Regions from separate parts of the Streptomyces daghestanicus genome, predicted to be linked through region 4. Evidence: riboswitches for the same ligand, from Rfam matches in the RefSeq annotation. Region 4 holds a riboswitch; each other region holds the start of a gene.

Region 1 (5,220 bases), on a different contig from region 4:
CGCTTCGGGCCGCAGCGCGTACAGCCCTGAGCTGCGGGAACGGAAACCGGCCACGGTACCTCCAGGTGGAGTAGGACAGACCTTCATTATGGTCGTCCGGTGTGACAGCGGTCTCCGCCGCCGGTCGTCCGGCCGACACCGCCCCGGAGGGCCTCCCGGGCAGCGGCCGGCGCGGGCCGCCCCGGGGAACTCACCCGCGCACAAGGCCCCAGGAGTCCCCCTGAGGCCCACGGGAACGCCTCAGGCGACCGGCGCGATCCGCATCCTGATGTCGTCCGCCGACAGCGTCCCCTTGGCCATCACATGGTCGCCGGAGGACTCACCGCGCAGCCGGCGCCCGATCCACGGCACCAGGTGCTCCCGCGCCCACTGCACGTCGTCCCGGCGGATGTCGAAGGTGCCGCGCGGCGGCAGCGGCGGCCAGGGCTGCTCGGGGTCGGCCGGCACCGGCAGGCCGAGGGCCTGTCCGGCGCGCAGCGCCACGCGCGTGTGCCCCTCGGGCGAGAGGTGCAGCCGGTCGGTGTCCCAGGCCCGGCGGTCCTGCACGCTGCGCAGCGACCACAGGTCGAGCACCGGGCAGCCGTAGCGGTCGGCGACGGCCCGCACATGCCCGTTGTACGTGGCGATCTTGCCGCGCAGGTGTTTCAGCACGGGCACCCGCCGGGTGTCGAAGCCGGTCGTCACCAGGACCGTGCCAGCCGCCGCGGCGAGCGCCGCCACCGCCCGCTCGAACCGCTCCGCCACCTCGTCCGGATCGGTGCCGGGCCGGATGATGTCGTTGCCGCCCGCACAGAAGGAGACCAGGTCCGGTTTGAGGCCGACGGCCTGGGGCACCTGGTCTGCCACGATCTGGTCGAGCAGCTTTCCGCGTACGGCGAGGTTGGTGTACGTGAAGTCGCCCTCGGGCCGCCGGTCCGCGAGCAGGACGGCGAGGCGGTCGGCCCAGCCGACGAACGCCCCGTCGGGGCCGGGGTCACCGACACCTTCGGTGAAGCTGTCACCCACGGCCACGTACGACCCGATCACTGCTCTCTCGTCACTCTTCGAATCGTCTGCCACATCGGCCCATGATTCACCTTCGAATGTGACCTACGCGACCGTAGGCAGGGGTTGACGGGCGGTGAGAAAGGCCACTCCTAAAGTGTTGGCCAACTCAGGAATAAGCGCAGCCCGTTCCCTGCGGCGCCGGCGTCGAAGGCCGGACCCGGGGATCGGGGTCCGGCCTTCGACGGGCAGCGGGGTGGCGTCCTGGTGGTGTCAGACGGTGACGCCCTGCGACCGCAGGTAGGCCAGCGGGTCGATGTCCGAGCCGTAGTCCGGCGTGGTGCGGATCTCGAAGTGCAGGTGCGGGCCGGTGACGTTGCCGGTGGCACCGGAGAGGCCGAGCTGCTGTCCGGCGGTGACGGCGGCGCCGCTGGAGACGGAGATCTGGGACAGGTGGGCGTACTGGGCGTAGTGGCCGTCGGCGAGCTTGATGACGACCTGGTTGCCGTACGCGCCGCCCCAGCCGGCGGAGACGACCGTGCCGGCGCCCACGGCCTGCACGGGCGTGCCGGTGGGGACGACGAAGTCGGTGCCGGTGTGGTAGCCGCTGGACCACATGCTGCCCGACTGGTGGTACGGGGTGCCGACGGCGCCGCCCGCCACGGGAGCCACGAAGGAGGCGGCCGAGGTGACCGCGGCCGTGTCGGCCGTCTTCTCGGCCTTCTCCGCCTTCTCGACCTTCTCGGTCTTCTCGGTCTTCTCCGTCCGGGCCGAGGCGCCCGAGGACTCGGCGGAGTCCGTGCCCGCCGCCTTGCCGCCGAGGGTGAGGGTGAGCTTGAGGCCGGGACGGATCAGCGACGGGTCGTCGCCGACGGCGTTCCGGTTGTCGGCGTAGAGCTTCTTCCAGCCGCCGCTGACGTGCTGGTCGTCGGCGATCTTCGCGAGGGAGTCGCCGGCCACCACGGTGTACGTGGCCTTCTGGGCGGCCTGCGCGGAAGCGGGGGCCGACACGGTGGCGGACTGGGCGGGAGCCGCGTGGGCCCCGGCGGCGCCCATGAGCGGCAGCGCGAGCGCGGCGCCACCGGTGCCGGCGACGGCCAGGGTGCGGGTCAGACGCTGGGTCTTGGTACGGCGGTGCTTACTCTTCGCGGGCATGTCGAATTCCTCTCCGGCGCCTGCGAGGTGAGCTGTCGGGTGCGGACTGGAGATGCCCGGCCGCGCCGAATGGCGCGGCTTTACCCCTAGCCTGTTCCGGGAACCGGAACAGGCGGTGTACCTGTGGGTCCCCCGCTCCTGCCGAATACGGGTGGTGAGTGGGTGCGGTCTCCGGTCGGCGGCAGGATTAGGCGTCCGTCCGGATCGGAGGTGAACGTAAGGGACCAGGTCGCACAGCGACAAGCGCGGGGTTTCCGGTAAAGGCGTTTCCCTTGATCCATTGAGGGAAAGATCCGTCACCCTGCGTCGACGGTGAAAAGGCCGGCGAGGGCAAACGCCCTTGAAAAGCACCTCGATTACATGGACATGCGGCGCGACGCACCGTCACGGATATGACGCTGCTCACGCGGTCATTCACCAGCGACTTTTATTACAGGCCGAGTTGGAAAGAAACCGTCAATTCGGACAGATGCAACAGACGTTACACGAAGGGGCAATAGCGACCCCTCGGAGCGGGGAAATGCCGTATCGTCGGCTGTGCCCGCCGCCGAGCAGCGGCAGCGGCACCGAGTGGGAGGAGTCCTCGTGACGCAGCAGGTCCCGTCGACGGAGCCCGAGCTGGCCGGAGTACGCAATTTCCGTGACGTGGGCGGCCTGCCCACCGTGGACGGGCGGCGGGTGCGGTTCGGGGTGCTGTTCCGCAGCGGCCACCTCGCCCACGCGACCGCCGAGGACGCCGCGTTCCTGACGGGCCTCGGCCTGCACACCGTCTTCGACTTCCGCAACGCAGCCGACCAGAAGCTCGAAGGCCCCGACGTGTCCCTGCCGGGCGTGCGCAATGTGAACCTGCCGCTGTCCGACCCCGCCGACGGCGCCGAGTTCTGGAAGATGGTCCGCGACGGCGACCTCGACCAGCTGCGGGAGATCCTCGCCGACGGCAAGGGCGCGGGCCGGATGATCGCGTCGTACCGCTCGATCGTCACGGACCGCACCGACGAGCACTCGCGGGTGCTGCACGCGCTCGCCGAGGACAGTGTCCCCGCCCTGATGCACTGCGCGGCCGGCAAGGACCGCGCGGGCCTGTCGATCGCGGTGACCCTGCTCGCCCTGGGCGTGGAGCGGGAGGCCATCGTCGAGGACTACCTGAAGTCCAACGAGAAACACCGCCGCTACAAGGTGAAGCGCAGCGGCTCCGCCGCCTCGGCCTACTCCCCCGAGGTCATGGAGCTGCTCAGTCCCCTGTTCGACGCGCGCGCCGAGTACCTGACGGCGGCCTTCGAGACGATCGAGCGGACCTGGGGCGACGTCGACACCTACCTGGAGCGGGGTCTGCGGATCACCCCGGCCACCCGGGAGCGGCTGCGCGACCGTCTGCTCGACTGAGTCCGGCTACTTCGCGCCGACCTCGAAGAGCAGGTAGACGAAGGCCGCGAAGACATGGCCGACGGCGATGTAGACGATGAGCCGCACCCACAGGGCGCGGGGGAACTTCTCCTCGATGTCACTCATGGCGTGCCTCCGGTGAGGGGCCCCAGGCACAGCGTGGCCGTGGGGCTCTGCAGCAGGGTGTGGACGAACAGCAGCTCGACCCCGTCGGGGTCCGCCGCGGCGATGCGGTGCGGGGTCAGCGAGTCGAAGTGCGCGCTGTCGCCGCGGGTGAGCAGGTGGGTGCCGTCCCCGAGGCGCAGCCGCAGCCGCCCGGCGAGGACGTGGAGCCACTCCTCGCCGGGGTGCACGCGCACGATGTCGCCCTGGGAGCCGTGCGGTACCTGGACCCTGAGGGCCTGCATGCCGCGGCCGGACGCGCCGGCCTGCCAGTAGGTCCAGCCGCCCGCGGCGGTCGGCTCCATGTCGGCGGCGCGGATCACGGCGTCCCGTTCGACGGCGGTCTCGCCGAGCAGCTCGGAGACCGTCGTACCGTAGATACGGGCGAGGGCCAGCAGCATCGGCAGCGAGGGCTGGCGCTGCCCGGTCTCCAGCCGGGAGAGGTGGGCCGGGGACAGCCCGGCGGCGCGGGCCGCGGTCTCCAGGGTGAGGGAGGCGCGGCGGCGCAGGGCGCGGAGCTGGGGCGCCACGGCGGGCAGCTCCGCCACCCCGGGTTCCGGGGCTTCCGAGGGGCTCATGCCCTCCATTCAGCCGCACCCTTGCCTGTGGGGCAAATTTCTTGCCCCACAGGCAAAAAACGGCCTCAGCGGTGGGCCACCGCCTGTTTCACCAGGGTCTTGCCGAAGTCCCACATCAGTCCGCCGCCGTTGTGGGCGTCGTCCATGACCTCGGTGAACGCGTCCACGAACCGGTCCACCTCCCGCTCCCCCACGATCAGCGGCGGGATGAGCTTGATGACCTCCAGGTGATCGCCCGAGACCTGGGTGAGGATGCGGTGCCGCTGGAGCAGCGGAACCACGACCATCTGTGCGAACAGGCCCTTGCGGGCGGCCTGGAGCATGGCCCAGCGGCTGCGCAGCCTCAGCGCCTCGGGCCGGCCGAACTCGATGCCGACCATCAGCCCCCGGCCGCGTACGTCGGCGAGCAGTTCGTACTTGTCGATCAGCGCCGCGAGCCGGGAGCGCAGCAGGTCACCGGTGGTCCGGGCGTTCTCGACGATCCGCTCGTCGTCCATGACGTGCAGGACGGCGAGGCCGGCCGCCATGGCCTGCGCGTTCGCCCCGAAGCTGGCCGAGTGCACCAGCACCCGGTCCATCGAGGAGTAGACCTTCTTGAAGATCCAGTCCTTGCCGAGGGTGGCGCCGACGGGCACGTACCCGCCGGAGAGGGCCTTGGCCACGCACACCAGGTCCGGTTCGACCCCGGCCTCGTGCTGGTAGGCGTAGAAGTCGCCGGTGCGGCCGAGGCCGGTCTGCACCTCGTCGGCGATGAGCAGCGCCTTGTGCCGGTGGAGCAGTTCCTGCGCGGCCCGCAGATAGCCGGGCGGCGCCTCGTTCACGCCCTTGCCCTGGATCGGCTCGACGATCAGGGCGGCGACGTCGCCCTTCCTCAGTTCGCGGGCGAGTGCGTCGAGGTCGCCGAGCGGCACCGGCGTGTCCGGCAGCAGCGGCGCGAAACCGTCCCGGAAGCCGCCCT
Region 2 (5,220 bases), on a different contig from region 4:
CCTGGACCTGCCCGAGCTGTTCGGTGACGACCGGCCCGTGGTCCTGGAGATCGGCTTCGGCATGGGCGAGGCGACCGCCGAGATGGCCGCCGCCGACCCGGGGACCAATGTGCTCGCGGTCGACGTGCACACCCCCGGCCAGGGCCATCTGCTGGCGCTCGCCGAGGAGAAGGGCCTGACCAACGTCCGGGTGGGCAACGGCGACGCGGTCATCCTGCTGCGCGAGATGCTCGCCCCCGACTCGCTGTCCGGGCTGCGGGTCTACTTCCCCGACCCCTGGCCCAAGAAGCGGCACCACAAGCGCCGGCTGATCCAGCCGGAGTTCCTCACCCTCGCCGCGGCCCGGCTGAGACCGGGTGCGGTGCTGCACTGCGCCACCGACTGGGAGCCGTACGCGGAGCAGATGCTGGAGGTCCTCACCGCGCATCCCGCCTTCGAGAACACCCGGCCCGGCGGTGGTTTCGCGCCCCGGCCCGCGCACCGGCCGCTGACCCGTTTCGAGGGTCAGGGACTGGACAAGGGACATGTGGTGAACGACCTGCTCTTCCGCCGCGTACCGCACCAGGACCAGCCCCCCACCGGCGCCTGAAGCCAGGACGGCGCCTTTCGTCTCGTCAGGATCGATGCCGTGGCCACCAGTTCCCCGCCCCCGCCCCCGACGGCCCCGCCCCGGTCCGGCGGCCCGCACTGGTGGCAGCGCCGCTGGGTGCGGTTCGGCGCCCTGACGACGCTGCTCGCGCTCTCCGGTCTGGTCATCCTGGCCCTGGTGCGGGAGCAGACCGGCACCGAGGGCTTCCTGGTCGGCCTCGGTCTCGCCGTCCTGCCCGTGCCGCTGCTGATCGCCGCGTTCCGCTGGCTGGAGCGGGTGGCGCCCGGCCCCTGGCGGAACCTGGTCTTCTGCTTCGCCTGGGGGGCGTGCGCGGCGGCGCTGATCGCCATCGTCGCCAACAGCTTCGCGACCCGCTGGATAGCGACGGCCACCGCCGATCCGGCCGGCGCGGACACCTGGGGGGCCACCGTCATAGCGCCGGTGGTGGAGGAGTCCGCGAAGGCCGCGGCGGTCCTGCTGGTCTTCCTCTTCCGCAGACGGGACGTCACCGGGCTGCTCGACGGCGTGGTGCTGGCCGGCGTCACCGCCACCGGCTTCGCGTTCACCGAGAACATCCTCTACCTGGGCAACGCGTTCGGCACCGACCGGCTCACCGGCGACAGCGGCATCGCCTCCGTCACCGCGGCGACGTTCTTCGTCCGGATCGTCATGTCCCCGTTCGCGCACCCGCTGTTCACGGCGTTCACCGGCCTCGGTTTCGGCCTGGCCGCGCTCGGCGGCCAGGGCCGGCGCGCCCGCCGGGCCCTGCTTCCGCCGGCTGGCCTGCTGCTCGCGATGGGCACGCACGCGCTGTGGAACGGCTCCTCGGCCCTCGGCGAGTACGGCTTCTTCGCCGTCTACGTGGTGTTCATGGTCCCCGCGTTCGGCCTGCTGACCTGGCTGGCGGTGGGGCTCCGGCAGCGCGACCTGCGCACGGTCCGTACCGAGTTGCCCGCCTACGCGGTGGCCGGCTGGCTGACCCCGGCCGAACCGTACGCGCTCGGCTCGATGCGGGCCCGGCGGATCGCCCGCGCCCATGCCCGCCGGCACGGCGGCCGGGTGGCGGCCCGCACGGTGGCGGAGTACGAGGCGTACGCGACGTCACTGGCGGTCCTGCGGCGCCGGGCGGGCCGGGGCAGGGCGGGCGCCGACTTCGTCGTACGGGAGCGGGAGCTGCTGGCACAGCTGTGGCGGCGGCGCGAGACGGCGGGTCCGGCGCTGGTCCACGCGGCGCGGAGCACGGCACCGCGGGCCGTCCCGGTGACCGCGCCGCCCTGGCCCGCGTACGGGCACCCGGCACCGGTGTCCGCCCCGGCGCCGTATCCCTACCAGCCCGCCGCGTACCGCCCGCACCCGCACCCGTACCGCCCGTGAACCGGCAGCCCTGGCACCGGGGGTCGCCGGCCGGGCCGCCGGGGTCTCACCCGGAAGGGCGGATCAGGGGTTGAGGCCCTTGTCCTGGAGCCACGCCATCGGGTCGACGCCGCTCGCGGAACCGTCGGGGTGGACCTCCATGTGGAGGTGCGCGCCGGTGACGTTGCCCGTCTTGCCGACGCGTCCGATGACGTCACCGGTGCTGACCTGCTGGCCGACGCTGACATTGATCGAGGACTGGTGGCAGAACCACAGCTCGGTGCCGTCGTCGAGGGTCAGGATCGTGCGGTAGCCGTAGGAGCCGGCCCAGCCCGCCTCCGTGATGGTCCCGGAGTGCACGGCCTTGATGAGGGTGCCGGTGGGGGCGGCGAAGTCCAGGCCGGTGTGGTAACCGGAGGACCAGTAGACGCCGGCCTGCCCGAAGGTGGAGGTGATGGTGTACGAGGAGGTCGGCAGCGTGTACTGCTTGGCCAGCGCGGCGAGCCGCTCCGCCTCGGCCTTCTTCGCGGCCTCCTCCGCCGCCTTCTTCTTGGCGGCGGCGGCCTTGGCCTCGGCCTCCTTCGCGGCCTTCGCGGCGGCCTCGGCGGCCTGCTTCTCGGCAGCGGCGGCGGCCTCCGCGGCGGCCTTGGCCGCGACCTGGTCCTGCTGCTCCTCGGCCTGCGCCATGATCCGGCCGACCAGGGCCTGGCCGGCGGTGGTACCGGTGCTCCGGTCGTCGTCGGCGGCGGCGGTGACGACGCCGGCGGCGCTGCTGAGCGGGGTGGCCGTGTCCGTCCCGGCCCGGTCGTCCTCGTCGCCCGGGAGGAGCGAGCCCACGGAGGGCAGGTCCGGCATGGAGATCGACACCGGCGGCTTGCCGGTCTGCGCGCTGGCCATGCCGCCGGCGCCGACGGCGGCTATGACGCCGACGCCGAGGACGGTGGAGCTGCGGGCGAGTCCGCCACGCTGCTTGGCGACGCGGTGCCGGCCGCGCACGGGAAGCACGGTGTCGGCGGTGGGGTTCCACTCCTCGAAGGGGCCGTCGGCCGGGCCGCCTGCCGCAGGACCGGCGGAGAAAGCGTCGTAGGAGTGGTCGAAGGAACCGTCATCGGCGCGGAAGCCGCCGTGGCCGAACGTCTCGGTGTCGCGCTGGGTCGGCAGGTACGGGGCCTCGGGGGCAGGCCGGTTGGACGCCACGTGGGCGTACTCCTTTCCTTCCTTCTCCGCCTACCGGGTTAGCTGACGGGTTCGGAGCAGGAAGGTCTCCTACGCGCGTAAACGGGCCGTGTCGCCACAGCCGTGTACGCCCGATTCACCCCAAGGTGGTGGTTCCCCGGTTCCCTCACGGGATTCGGCGCGTGCGCGCGGAGCCGCCTTCTGTGACGGCTGGGACGACCGCGCTGCGTTATCGAACGTTAATAGAAGCGGGGCGTCCATTCCAAGCCGTTCCTCTTGATCATTAACCTTTCCCCCTGGAACCAAGGCCGCACGACCGGCGAAAACGGGGCGAGTTGACCCCCTCTCGCCATATCCTCACCTCGGATGTCACACCTCCCGCGCGCTGACCGTTCGTCAATTGTTATGCGGAGGGGGATCGGGCGGTCACTGCTCGTGATGGTCCGGACGGCGTACGGCGAGCAGCGCCATGTCGTCCGCCATCCCGCCGCCCGAATGCCGGCGCACCTCCTCGGCGACGACGTCCAGCAGGTCCCCGGGGCGCCGGAAGCGGCGGCCGGCCAGCCGCACCGCCGGGTCGTAGAACTCGCCGCGGGCGTTGCGCGCCTCGGTCACCCCGTCGGTGTAGAGCAGCAGCGTGGCCCCGCCGGGGAAGGGGACCTCCTCGGCGCGGTCCGGCCAGACGCCCAGTTCCCCCATGCCGAGCGGCAGCGCCGTCTCCCGGGCGGCCAGCGCGCTCAGGCGGCCGTCGGCGTGCAGCAGCAGGGGCGGCGGATGGCCCCGGTTGACGACGCGGGCCACTCCGTCGCCGTGCGGGAGTTCGACGAGGACGGCGGTGGTGAACCCCTCGAAGGCGTCCAGCCCCTCGCGCCGGGTGCCCTCCCGGGCCAGCGCCCGCTCCAGCCGCTGCGCCACCGCCTCCAGCGTCGTCTCCTGCTCGGCGGCCTCCCGGAACGCCCCGATGACGACGGCGACGGCCGCCACCGCGCCCATCCCCTTGCCCCGGACGTCCCCGACGATCATCCGGATCCCGCGCGGGCTGTCCTGCACCGCGTAGAGGTCGCCGCCGATGAAGGCGTCCGCCTGCGCCGCCTCGTAGCAGGCGGCGATCTCGAAGCCGCCGAGCCGTTCGGCGGGCTCGGGCAGCACCGCGCGCTGGGCGGCCTCGGCGATCTCGCGGGCGGAGGCGAGCCGCTCGTCGGTGCGGCGGACCAGGGAGTTGACGAGGACGGCGAGCCCGGCGACGGTCGTGATGGTCACCAGTTCGGTGACGGAGTCGATGTAGTGGGCGACGCCCTTGCCGAACTGGAGCCCGACCACGGCGGCGACCACGGCCAGCCCGGTGAGGAGGGTGCCGCGCCGGGAGTACAGCGGGGCGGCGACCAGGGGGGCCGCCGTGTAGAGGGGGCCGGCGGTGAAGTACCGCGGGGTGACGAGGTCGTAGACGACGGCGACGGCGATCAGCACCGGCGGGAGCAGGCGGACGAGGGCGTGGTCGTGGGAGAGCCAACGGCGCCGCGCGGCCGGCGCGGGCGGCGCGGGCGGCGGGGTGTCGCCGAGGCCGGGGTCGGGCACCGGGTCGCCGGGCAGCCGCCCGCCGGCCCGCGCGTACGGCCCCTCCTCCACGTCACCAGGCCGCACCACTCGTCTCCCGCCAGCCATGCGCGTCCGCGTTGCTTTCGTCCCGTCCCGTCCGTCCAGGGTTCCCGGAACGGGGACGGGCGGCGAGCGGGGGCGGGCCGATCGGATGACGCGGGGGCGCCGGGCCGGGAAACACCGAGGGCCGGAACCCTTTCGGATTCCGGCCCTCGGTCTTCAGTAGCGGGGACAGGATTTGAACCTGCGACCTCTGGGTTATGAGCCCAGCGAGCTACCGAGCTGCTCCACCCCGCGTCGTTGTGTGTCCAGTGTACGTCATGTCCGGACCGCTGGGCACACGGGTTTCCCGGGGCCGGGTCAGTCCCCGGGATTCTCCGCGTGGGTGAGGGTCTCCCAGGAGACGAAGAGGTCGTCGGTGCCGGCCGGGCGGGTGCGGACGGCGAGCCGGTGCGCGGCGGGGACGGAACCGCCGAGCCGGTTCTCCAGGTGGTTGAGCGCGACCT
Region 3 (5,220 bases), on a different contig from region 4:
TGTCCCGCCGCGCCTGCTCCAGGGCGGGGTGGGCGCGCAGCAGGCGCAGCGCCTCGGAGTGCCGGTCGTCGTCGGTGAGGTCGGAGGCGAGCAGTTCGCACAGGGCGAGGTCATCGGCCAGGCCGAGCCGGGCCGCGCGCTCGCGCAGCCGCAGGACGGGCAGGGTGGCGATGCCCTCGCGCAGGTCGGTGCCGGGCGTCTTGCCGGACTCGGTGGAGTCGGAGGCGATGTCCAGGACGTCGTCCGCGAGCTGGAAGGCGACGCCGAGCCGCTCGCCGTACTGGGTGAGGACGTCCACCACGGTCTCGTCGGCGCCGGACATCATCGCGCCGAACCGGCACGAGACCGCCACCAGCGAGCCGGTCTTGCCGCCCAGCACGTCCAGGTAGTGGTCGACCGGGTCCCGGCCGTCCTGCGGTCCCGCGGTCTCCAGGATCTGGCCGGTGACCAGCCGCTCGAAGGCCAGGGCCTGCACCCGGACCGCCTCGGGGCCGAGGTCGGCGAGGATCTGCGAGGCCCGGGCGAAGAGGAAGTCGCCGGTCAGGACCGCGACCGAGTTGTCCCAGCGGGTGTTCGCGCTGGGCACCCCGCGCCGCACGGCGGCCTCGTCCATCACGTCGTCGTGGTACAGCGTGGCGAGGTGCGTCAGCTCCACGACGACGGCCGAGGGCACCACGCCGGGGGCGTAGGGGTCGCCGAACTGGGCCGCGAGCATCACCAGCAGCGGCCGGAACCGCTTGCCGCCGGCCTTCACCAGGTGCTGGGCGGCCTCCGTGATGAAGGGCACCTCGCTCTTGGTTGCCTCGAGCAGCCCTTCCTCGACTGCCGCCATTCCGGCCTGGACATCGGCTTCCAGAGCCTGGTCCCGCACGCTCAGCCCGAACGGCCCGACGACGGTCACGAGGGGTCTCCTGTCTGCTGGTGTCTACTCGCGGTTACACGGCTGGTCGATAAGTCGCTGCCCTCACTCAAGTCAGCGTATCCGGTCACGTTTCGATCACCGATAGCGCCCACCGTTACAGGCCGGTCGGTATCGGATCATGAGCTGTATGTTTTTGATCAGGTGATATGAGCGGACAAGGATCGACATCGAGGGGCGGCGCCGACGTGGACACCGCCGGACCGCCGGGGGCGCCGGCGTGCGGGGCCCACCGAAGATCCCACCACTCCTCCCAACGCCGTGCGACCCGGGAACGTCACCCATTCGCCCCGCCGGCCCCCGCTCCCGCCTCACCCCGGCCCCGGTGAGCGGGGCACCCCCGCTCCGCCATCACTGGCCCGTAAAACCCCAGTTGACGTCATTGCCCGATTTGCGCCACTTGTCGACGCCCGTGAGTTGACTCACGTCCCGGCCGGTCCGCGCGTCGGCGCCCCGAGGCCGCCATCCCCTTGCCGCGCAAGCGAGTTGACTCTTGGCAGTCGCAAAGGATCAAGCACCCCAAATGCCTCAGACCAAGGTCAACAGGCACGTTAGGTGAAACCCGCACTTGTTCCGGACATGTGCTGTCGCATACGTTCCCGGCCTGTCGAGCGGACGCCGAATCCTGCCACCGCCCGGCACCCATCCGACTCAACACATTCACGGCAGGAGCGGGGGACCCAGGTAAGTCGCCGCGCCGGTCCTCGGACCGGAGCGGCTCGGGGTGAAGCCGCGCCGTACAGGGCGCGGCCGGGCACCTCCCCGCCCGAACCCGACAGCTCACCCCGCAGGCGTCAGGAGAGGGATTCACCATGCCTGCCAACAGCCTTCGGCGGATCACCGGGACCAACCGTCTCGCCCGCAAGCTCGCCGTCCTCGGCGCCGGCGCCGCCGTGCTCGCCCTGCCGGTCATGGGCGCCACCAGCGCGTCCGCCGCCGACTCGACGACGGCGACCACCACGGCCGCCCTGACCGCGGCCAACGGCTACAGCAACAACCTGGACGGCTGGATCCGCCAGTCGCTCGACATCATGGCCGAGAAGGGCATTCCGGGCACCTACAACGGCATCTACCGCAACATCATGCGGGAGTCGTCCGGCAACCAGTTCGCCATCAACAACTGGGACATCAACGCCGTCAACGGCACCCCGTCCAAGGGCCTGCTCCAGGTGATCCAGCCGACCTTCGACGCCTACCACGTCGAGGGCACCTCCTGGGACCTGTACGACCCGGTCGCCAACATCACCGCCGCCTGCAACTACGCGGCCGACCGGTACGGCTCCATGGACAACGTCTACAGCGCGTACTGAGCCCCGCGGCTCAGCTGAACAGTCGTTCGAGGACGACGGCCACGCCGTCGTCCTCGTTCGACGCGGTGACCTCGTCGGCCACCGCCCTCAGCTCCGGATGGGCGCCGGCCATGGCGACGCCGTGGGCCGCCCACAGGAACATCGGGATGTCGTTCGGCATGTCCCCGAAGGCGATCGTCCGCCGCGGGCTCAGCCCCAGGTGCTCGGCCGCCAGCGCCAGCCCGGTCGCCTTGGTGACCCCGCACGGCTGCAGCTCGACCGTCCCCGGCCCCGACATGGTGACCGTCGCCAGCGAACCGACCACCGCGCGCGCCGCGTCCGCCAGCTCGTCGTCGCCCAGCCACGGGTGGCGCAGCAGCACCTTGCTGATGGGCGCCGCCCACAGGTCGTCGCGCCGGTCCACCCGCTCGGCGGGCAGCGTCGGGTGCGGCATCAGGTAGCCCGGCTCGATGAGGGTGAGCCCGTCCACGCCGTCCTGGTCGACGGCGGCGTACACCTCGCCCACCTCGGCCTCGATCTTGCCGAGCGCGGTCTCGGCCAGCTCCCGGTCCAGGGTGACCGACCACAGCAGCCGGTCCGCGCCGGCGTCGTACACCTGCGCGCCCTGGCCGCACACGGCGAGCCCCCCGCCGCCGAGGTCGCCGAGGAGCGGGCGCACTCTCGGCGCCGGCCGACCCGTCACCACCAGGTGGTGCGCGCCGGCCCCGGCCACCCGCGCGAGCGCGGCGAGCGAGCGCTCGGAGACGGTGTCGTCGCCGCGGAGCAGCGTTCCGTCCAGATCGGTGGCGACGAGTGCGTATGCGGTGGGGTCCATGATCAGAGAATACGGACACGGCGGGCGTCCGACTCACCTCCGTCACACCCCGGTTCACACACCCGTCTGTCCGAAACCGCACGCAACACCGGCTAAAGGCGGTTCAAGAGCTGTGCACCGGTTGGCAGCAACATGCTCTGCTCTCTACCCTCCGCGCGGGCCCAGGGGTACCTTCCTTCTGTCCAGGGGGACTTGATCGGGGGGTCGGGTTGAGCAGTGGACGCGTTCGTGTGCTGAGGCCGGGGGAACTGGGCGCGGAGGAACGGGAGCACTGGCGTGAGCTGCGCGCCAAGTCGCACGCCCCGCGCAACCCCTTCATGGAACCGGAGTTCACCGAAGCGGTGGGCGCGGTCCGTCCCGGAGCGCGGGTGGCCGTGCTCCACGAGGGCGGCGAGAGAGCCGGTTTCCTGCCGTACGAGCGCGGGCCGCTGGGGCAGGGCCGGGCCATCGGTCTCGGGGTGTCGGACCGCCAGGGGGCGGTGCTGCGCCAGGGCGCGCTGCCCGACCCGCGCCGGCTGCTGCGCGCCTGTTCCCTGTCGAGCTTCGCCTTCGACAACCTGGAGGCCGGCCAAGGGCTGTTCACGCCGTACGCCGCCGAGGTGCACGCCTCCCACGTCATCGACGTCGCCGACGGCTACCCGGCGTACGAGGAGGCGCTGCGCGTCCGGTCCCCGAAGTTCCTGAGGACCACCCTCGCCAAGGAGCGGCGGCTGGGCCGGCAGGCCGGGGAGGTGCGGTTCGTGTTCGACGAACGCGAACCGGCCGCGCTGCGCACGCTCATGGCGTGGAAGTCGGCGCAGTACCGCAGGACGGGGCGGCGCGACCGGTTCGCCCAGCGGTGGATCACCGGGCTGGTCGGCCGGCTCGCCGTCACCCGGACCCCGGAGTGCACCGGCACCCTGTCCGTCCTCTACGCCGGTTCCCGCCCGGTCGCCGCCCACTTCGGGCTGCGTTCGTCGACGGTCCTGGCCTGCTGGTTCCCGGCGTACGACGTGGCGGCGGCGAAGTACTCGCCGGGCCTGGTGCTGCACCTGCGGATGGCGGAGGCCGCCGCCGCGGCGGGCATCGGGCTGCTCGACCTGGGACGGGGCGCGGCCGAGTACAAGGACTCGCTGAAGACGGGTGAACTGCCCGTGTACGAGGGTGCCGTGACGTGTTGGGGGGCGGGCGCCGCGCTGTACCGGCTCGGCCGTGAGCCCGCGCGCCGGGCGCACGCCTTCGTGCGCGACCGGCCGCGGCTCGCCTCGGCGGCGGCGCGGACGCTGAAGGGCGCGGCACGGCTGCGCCGGGGGTGAGGCCGGCGGTTCTTCGAGAGCGGAGGGGGTGGGGCGCATGGCCGGGACGGCACGCGCGCGGCAGGAGACGGAGCGGGAGATAGCGGATTTCCTGAGCATCGGACCGATGCAGGTGGCCGAGCTGGATCTCGGGGCGGCGCGGGACGGCGGGGCGACGCTCCGGCCGGGGCCGGGGAGCCCCCCGGTGACCGCGGGCGAGGTCTTCGTCCTGGTCCGGCGGGCGGGGCGGCCGGTCGGCACGCTGACCGGACGGGTGCCGGAGGGCGCCGACCCGGTGGCGGTGCTGACGGAACTCGCCGGGGAGCCGGGGACGGAGGCGGTGCCCGGTCCGGTGCCGGCCGCCGCTCCCCCGTCCGCCAGCGTCGTCGTCGCCACCCGGGAACGCGTCGGCCGACTGGCCCGCGCCCTCGACTCGCTGCTCGCCCAGGACCACCCCGACTTCGAGGTGGTGGTCGTGGACAACGCGCCGGTGACCGGCGCGACCCGGGAGTTGATCGAACGCGAGTACGGGGAGCGGGTGCGGTACGTCCGTGAGCCGGTGCCGGGTCTCGCCGTCGCGCACAACCGGGGGCTCGGCGTCGTACGCGGTGAGGTCACCGCCTTCACCGACGACGACGTGGTCGCCGACCCGCGCTGGCTGGCCGAGCTGACCACGCCGTTCGCCGCCGACCCGGGGCTCGGCTGCGCCACCGGCCTGATCCTGCCCGCGCGGCTGCGCACCCCCGCCCAGGTCCTGCTGGAGAGCCACGGCGGCTTCGCCAAGGGCTTCACGGCCCGGACCTACGACCCCGCCGACCCGCCCGCCGACGAACCGCTGTTCCCCTTCACCGCCGGACGCTTCGGCTCCGGCGCCGGCATGGCCTTCCGTACGGCGGTGCTGCG
Region 4 (5,220 bases):
CCACCAGTGCTGCCGGCTGCCGCCGTCGTCCTCGGAGCCGGCCAGGGCCAGGAGCACTTCGCGGAGCTGGGTGTCGGCCACGCCGTAGACGTCCAGGAGCAAATCCACGTCGCCGGGTTTCGCCCCGCTCGTCCCGGTCTCGATCCGGCTGACTTTCGACTGGTGCCAGCCGGCCAGCCGGGCCGCCTCACCGCTGGTGATTCCCGCCCGCGTACGCAGGGCGCGCAGTTCGGCGCCGAGTTTGCGACGGCGCACCACAGGGCCGTGCCGCATGGGCCCACTCCTTTACTCCTTTTGAGCCGCCCGGAAAAGGTCTGCTGGCGCAGAGTTCACCGCTTCGAGCGACAGATATATGCATATCTTGGGGGATCGCCTCCTCCACCAGTGGGGTGATGGCACTCTGGCGACCAAGCACAGTCCGGGACCGTACTCGAACCGTCCACTCCGTGTCGGGCCGCGGTCCCGCAGGAAAGGGACGACGTCGCCATGGCAGATCATCTGGAAGCATCCGTCACTCTGCCGAGCGATCCCGCCTCGGTCTCCGCCGCCCGGACCTATGTCGTCGGCACGCTCGCGGAGTGGGGACTGCCCGCGGACACGGACGTGTCCGACACGGTCCGGCTCATCGTGTCGGAGCTGGCCACCAATGTCGTGCAGCACACCCTCGGGCAGTCGCCCACCTTCACCGTGGACCTGGCGCTGGACCACGACGAACACCTGTGGATCGGGGTCACCGACAGCCATCCGCGGTTCCCCAAACGGCTGCCCGCCGCCGTCCAGCAGGACAACGGGCGCGGCATGGTGATCATCCGCTGGCTCGCCGCCGAGTGCGGGGGCCGGCTGACGGTCCGCTCCACGCGGGAGGGCGGCAAGACCGTCTCCGTCGAACTGCCCTGGCGGACCCGGCCGGAACCGGCCGCGGCGAGGGCCTCCCGGCCGAACCGGCGGGACCCGCCGGAGTGAGGCGCCGGGCGCGGGGGGCGCGCGGCGCGGCGGACGGCGGGTCAGCGCCGCGTCGACGGCCCGGTGCGCGCCGGGTTCCGGCGCCGGGGCTCCGGGAGCCGCCGGGCCGCCGCGGACCGGCTCCCGCCGGACGCCCGCCCGGCACCGGCGTACGCGCCGCCGAGGGGTTCGGCCGCCGCGTCCGCCCGGGGGCCGGCGGCGTCCCCCGCGGGCTCCTCGGAGGTGCGCCCCGCCGTACGCCGCCGCACCAGGCGGGGGAGCAGGCCCCACAGCCCCAGGCAGAGCAGCAGCGTCGTCGCGCCCGCCGCCAGCCCGCCCGCGCGGCCGGCCGTCACGTCCACGACGAGCAGCACCGCGCCGGTGAACGCGAACACCAGAACTCCCATGCCGGCCGAGGCGAGCCGCGAGGACACCCGCACGATGTGCGCCTTGGCGCCCTGCTGGAAGAGCGAGCGGTGCAGCGCGGCCGGCGCGGTGAACAGGATGGCGGCGAGCACCGCGAGCAGCAGCGTGGTGACGTACGTGGCCCGCTGGACCGTGTCGAGGTCGGGGAAGCGCGGGGTGAACGCCAGGGACAGCAGGAAGGCGAAGAGGATCTGCACGCCCGTCTGGGTGACCCGCAGCTCCTGGAGCAGCTCGCCGAAGTTGCGGTCGGCGCGCTGCAGCGGGGTCTCACCCCGCGCGGTGCAGGGACGGTGGTCGGCCATGCCCCACGGATATCCCGAGGGGCCCGGATCACTCCCGACCGTGCGCACGGACGTGCGAATCCGAGGGGGTGACCGGCCGTCACGACCGCCCGCCGGGGCCGCCGGCACCCCCTCGGGCGGCTCACTTCACCCGGCCGTACCAGACGCTCTTCGTCCAGATCTTCTGGAGCCGGACCACGTCACCGGTCTTCGGGGCGTGCCAGATCTTGCCCTTCCCGGCGTAGATCCCCACGTGGTACACGCTCCGGCCCGAGTGGAAGAACACCAGGTCGCCGGCCTTGCGGCTGGAGGCCGTGATGTGGCGCGTCCGGTTGTACTGCTGGGCCGCCGTGCGCGGCAGCTTCTTGCCGGCCTTCTTGAACGAGTACAGCGTCAGCCCGGAGCAGTCGAACCGGGACGGCCCGGTGGCCCCGTAGCGGTACGGGGCGCCCTTCTTGGACGCCGCGATCTTCAGCGCCTTGGTCGCGTGGGTGGCCGCGGCGGCCTCGGAGGCGATGCCGGGAACCACGATCGAGCCGCCCACGGCGGCGATGGTGAGGGCCGAGGCCGTGCCGGCACGGACCATCAGCGACGGGACACGATTGAGCGCAGTCATGCGCAACCCTTCGTCAGCCGCCTGTGAAGGATGACCTGTCGGATTCGGGCTGGCGAAGTTGCCCGGCCGCGCGAACGCGGCTTCACCCCAAGGGCTGCTCGGCTCCGGCCATGGCGTGACCGTTCCGGCGACCCGTCATGCTCGGGTCCTCCACTCCTGCCGATCCACTCCTGTCGACCGGTCATCCGGGCGGCGGCAGGACTCGGCGTCCGCCCGGATCGCCCCGCCACTGCGGCGGGGTCTTGTCGTCAGACAGGGATCTTGACGCACCGAAGTCGGAAAATCCCAACGGAACGGGTGGTTTGTGTTGTTACTCACCACTCACCCGTTCGGGTGGAAGGCCCCGCGTCCCGGACGGCGGGACGGCGCCGCTGACCGTCCGACCAGCGGCGGAACAGGTCATTCCGCTCCCGGACCAGGCGCGTTGCGCAAGCCGGACGGGTCCGGAGAAGGACGTGTTCCTACGCCGAAGGGGGGTACGCCGTTCGGTCCGTTCCGCCCTGTCCGGAGGGGACCGCGCAGGGGGCGGGCGGGAGCGTCGGCCGGCACCCCCGGCGGCCGGGTGGTCCGGGCCGTGCGTCGCCCGCTCCGGGGGTGTGCGGCATGGTGCGGGCCGCGTCCGCGATGACTGCGGCGTCCTTCGCGTCGGTCCTGGCTTCGCCGGGGTGGAGGCCGGCGATCCTGTGCATCGCCAGTCCGGGCGGACGGGCGACCTCGCAGCCCGAGTCCCGGGCGACCGTGCGCGGGAGGGCGCCGATCGAGGCGGGCTGGTCCACGACCACCAGGACAGTGCCGAACTCGGCCTTCAGCTTGCCGGACACGGCCCGCAGGTGAAGCTCGCCGTTCGGCAGCGGGGTGTCGAAGACCCTCTTCCCGGCCGGAGTCGGGCCGTGTCCGTGGTGCGCGTGCCTGCCGACGTCCAGGCCCAGGAAGACGCCCACCCCATCGATGTCGACCATCGTGCCCCCATGCGTCGATGCGTGCCGGCCTCACACTCGGGTGCCGTTCTCGCGCATCCACGTCATGCGGACCTGCCGCCCGCAAACGGCCGGGCACTGCGCCCGGCGCGCGGCGGTGGTCGGACCTCTGATCAGCGTCTCCGACGGCACCCCTCGGGCCCGGTGACACCACCCCCAGGTCATCCGTTCGGCAGGGGACGACAGTCACGCCGGGCCCGGAGGCCAGCGGCCCTCTTGCGGGACCGTGAAGAAGCTGACGGGGCGCCGGCGCCCGCTCCGCACCCGGTCCGGCGGGCCCGGGGCCGGCCCGGCCGCGCGGGGCCGGACGGGCGCCCCCTCCGCCCGCCCGGCCAAGGACGGGCAAAGGGGCCCCCAAGAAGTCGCCTCGGGCAACGAGAAGTGATCTTGGGCGGGTTAACGTGAGCGAAACCCGGTGCAACTAGCCTGCCGCTTCGGCCATCTGCGACGTTGCCCCGTGGCTGCGGCAACCGGACCCGCACGGTCCGGAGCGAGGACTGTGAGGTGGGACGTGCGACTGACCCCGCACGAGCAAGAGCGGCTGCTCATCCATGTGGCGGCCGACGTCGCCGAGAAGCGCCGGGCACGCGGCCTGAAGCTGAACCACCCCGAGGCCGTCGCCCTCATCACGTCGCACATCCTGGAGGGCGCCCGGGACGGCCGCACCGTCGCCGAACTGATGTCCTCCGGGCGCGAACTGCTCACCCGGGACGACGTCATGGAGGGCATCCCCGAGATGCTCCACGACGTGCAGGTCGAGGCGACCTTCCCGGACGGCACCAAGCTCGTCACCGTCCACGACCCGATCGTCTGAGGGGAGCCGCCGTGATCCCCGGAGAGATCCTGTTCGCCGACGGTCCGATCGTCTACAACGAGGGCCGCGACACCACCCGGCTGACGGTCCTGAACGCCGCCGACCGGCCCGTCCAGGTCGGTTCCCACTACCACTTCGCCGAGGCCAACCCCGGGCTGGAGTTCGACCGCGCCGCGGCCCGCGGCAAGCGGCTGAACGTCGCCGCCGGCACGGCCGTACGCTTCGAGCCCGGCATCCCCGTCGAGGTCGAACTCGTCCCCGTCGCCGGCGCCCGGATCGTGCCCGGACTGCGCGGCGAGACCGGAGGTGCCCTCGATGCCTGAGATCTCCCGCCCCGCCTACGCCGACCTGTTCGGCCCCACCACCGGCGACCGGATCAGGCTCGCCGACACCGACCTGCTGATCGAGATCGAGGAGGACCGTTCCGGCGGCCCCGGGCTCGCCGGTGAGGAGGCCGTGTTCGGCGGCGGCAAGGTCATCCGCGAGTCGATGGGCCAGTCCCGCGCCACCCGCGCCGACGGCACTCCGGACACCGTGATCACCGGCGTGGTGATCGTCGACCACTGGGGGATCGTCAAGGCCGACGTCGGCATCCGCGACGGCCGGATCACCGGCATCGGCAAGGCCGGCAACCCCGACACCATGGACGGCGTCCACCCCGACCTGGTCATCGGCCCCGAGACCGAGATCATCGCGGGCAACGGACGGATCCTGACGGCCGGCGCGGTCGACGCCCATGTGCACTTCATCTGCCCGCAGGTGGCCGACGAGGCGCTGGCCTCCGGCGTCACCACCCTGGTCGGCGGCGGCACCGGACCCGCCGAGGGCTCCAAGGCCACCACCGTCACGCCCGGCCCCTGGCACCTGGCCCGGATGTTCGCCGCGCTGGAGGCGTACCCGCTCAACATCGGCCTGCTGGGCAAGGGCAACACCGTCTCCCAGGAGGCGATGCTCTCCCAGATCCGGGGCGGCGCGGTCGCCCTGAAGATCCACGAGGACTGGGGCGCCACCCCCGCCGCCATCGACGCCGCCCTCACCGCCGCCGACGCCACCGGCGTCCAGGTCGCCATCCACACCGACACCCTCAACGAGGCCGGTTTCGTCGGCGACACCCTCGCCGCGATCCGCGGCCGGGGCATCCACGCGTACCACACCGAGGGCGCC

What was found. Region 4 has a riboswitch for cyclic di-AMP ahead of Sdagh_RS03605 (C40 family peptidase). Riboswitches for the same ligand answer to the same signal wherever they lie in the genome.
Region 1: linked by a shared signal. The riboswitch ahead of Sdagh_RS23745 (LysM peptidoglycan-binding domain-containing M23 family metallopeptidase) and the one ahead of Sdagh_RS03605 (C40 family peptidase) in region 4 are both predicted to bind cyclic di-AMP.
Region 2: linked by a shared signal. The riboswitch ahead of Sdagh_RS20395 (M23 family metallopeptidase) and the one ahead of Sdagh_RS03605 (C40 family peptidase) in region 4 are both predicted to bind cyclic di-AMP.
Region 3: linked by a shared signal. The riboswitch ahead of Sdagh_RS16620 (transglycosylase SLT domain-containing protein) and the one ahead of Sdagh_RS03605 (C40 family peptidase) in region 4 are both predicted to bind cyclic di-AMP.

The regions. Positions count from the first base shown of each region.
Region 1 covers NZ_BNDX01000011.1:315,960-321,179, reverse strand. The annotation lists gene Sdagh_RS23755 (MBL fold metallo-hydrolase) at 1-54, opposite strand, end outside; gene Sdagh_RS23750 (SGNH/GDSL hydrolase family protein) at 241-1,026, opposite strand; gene Sdagh_RS23745 (LysM peptidoglycan-binding domain-containing M23 family metallopeptidase) at 1,258-2,139, opposite strand; cyclic di-AMP (ydaO/yuaA leader) riboswitch at 2,144-2,303, opposite strand; gene Sdagh_RS23740 (tyrosine-protein phosphatase) at 2,725-3,522, shown strand; gene Sdagh_RS23735 (DUF6126 family protein) at 3,529-3,648, opposite strand; gene Sdagh_RS23730 (helix-turn-helix domain-containing protein) at 3,645-4,262, opposite strand; gene Sdagh_RS23725 (aspartate aminotransferase family protein) at 4,328-5,220, opposite strand, start outside.
Region 2 covers NZ_BNDX01000010.1:308,748-313,967, forward strand. The annotation lists gene trmB (tRNA (guanosine(46)-N7)-methyltransferase TrmB) at 1-589, shown strand, start outside; gene Sdagh_RS20390 (PrsW family intramembrane metalloprotease) at 629-1,963, shown strand; gene Sdagh_RS20395 (M23 family metallopeptidase) at 2,027-3,139, opposite strand; cyclic di-AMP (ydaO/yuaA leader) riboswitch at 3,152-3,309, opposite strand; gene Sdagh_RS20400 (PP2C family protein-serine/threonine phosphatase) at 3,545-4,759, opposite strand; tRNA gene Sdagh_RS20405 (tRNA-Met) at 4,938-5,011, opposite strand; gene Sdagh_RS20410 (alginate lyase family protein) at 5,075-5,220, opposite strand, start outside.
Region 3 covers NZ_BNDX01000008.1:1,571,762-1,576,981, forward strand. The annotation lists gene Sdagh_RS16615 (polyprenyl synthetase family protein) at 1-901, opposite strand, end outside; cyclic di-AMP (ydaO/yuaA leader) riboswitch at 1,565-1,727, shown strand; gene Sdagh_RS16620 (transglycosylase SLT domain-containing protein) at 1,732-2,229, shown strand; gene Sdagh_RS16625 (HAD family hydrolase) at 2,240-3,043, opposite strand; gene Sdagh_RS16630 (GNAT family N-acetyltransferase) at 3,274-4,338, shown strand; gene Sdagh_RS16635 (glycosyltransferase family 2 protein) at 4,376-5,220, shown strand, end outside.
Region 4 covers NZ_BNDX01000002.1:747,953-753,172, forward strand. The annotation lists gene Sdagh_RS03590 (helix-turn-helix domain-containing protein) at 1-273, opposite strand, end outside; gene Sdagh_RS03595 (ATP-binding protein) at 487-963, shown strand; gene Sdagh_RS03600 (DUF6328 family protein) at 1,005-1,670, opposite strand; gene Sdagh_RS03605 (C40 family peptidase) at 1,792-2,265, opposite strand; cyclic di-AMP (ydaO/yuaA leader) riboswitch at 2,269-2,405, opposite strand; partial or broken gene Sdagh_RS03610 (IS110 family transposase) at 2,859-3,224, opposite strand; gene Sdagh_RS03615 (urease subunit gamma) at 3,754-4,056, shown strand; gene Sdagh_RS03620 (urease subunit beta) at 4,068-4,379, shown strand; gene Sdagh_RS03625 (urease subunit alpha) at 4,372-5,220, shown strand, end outside.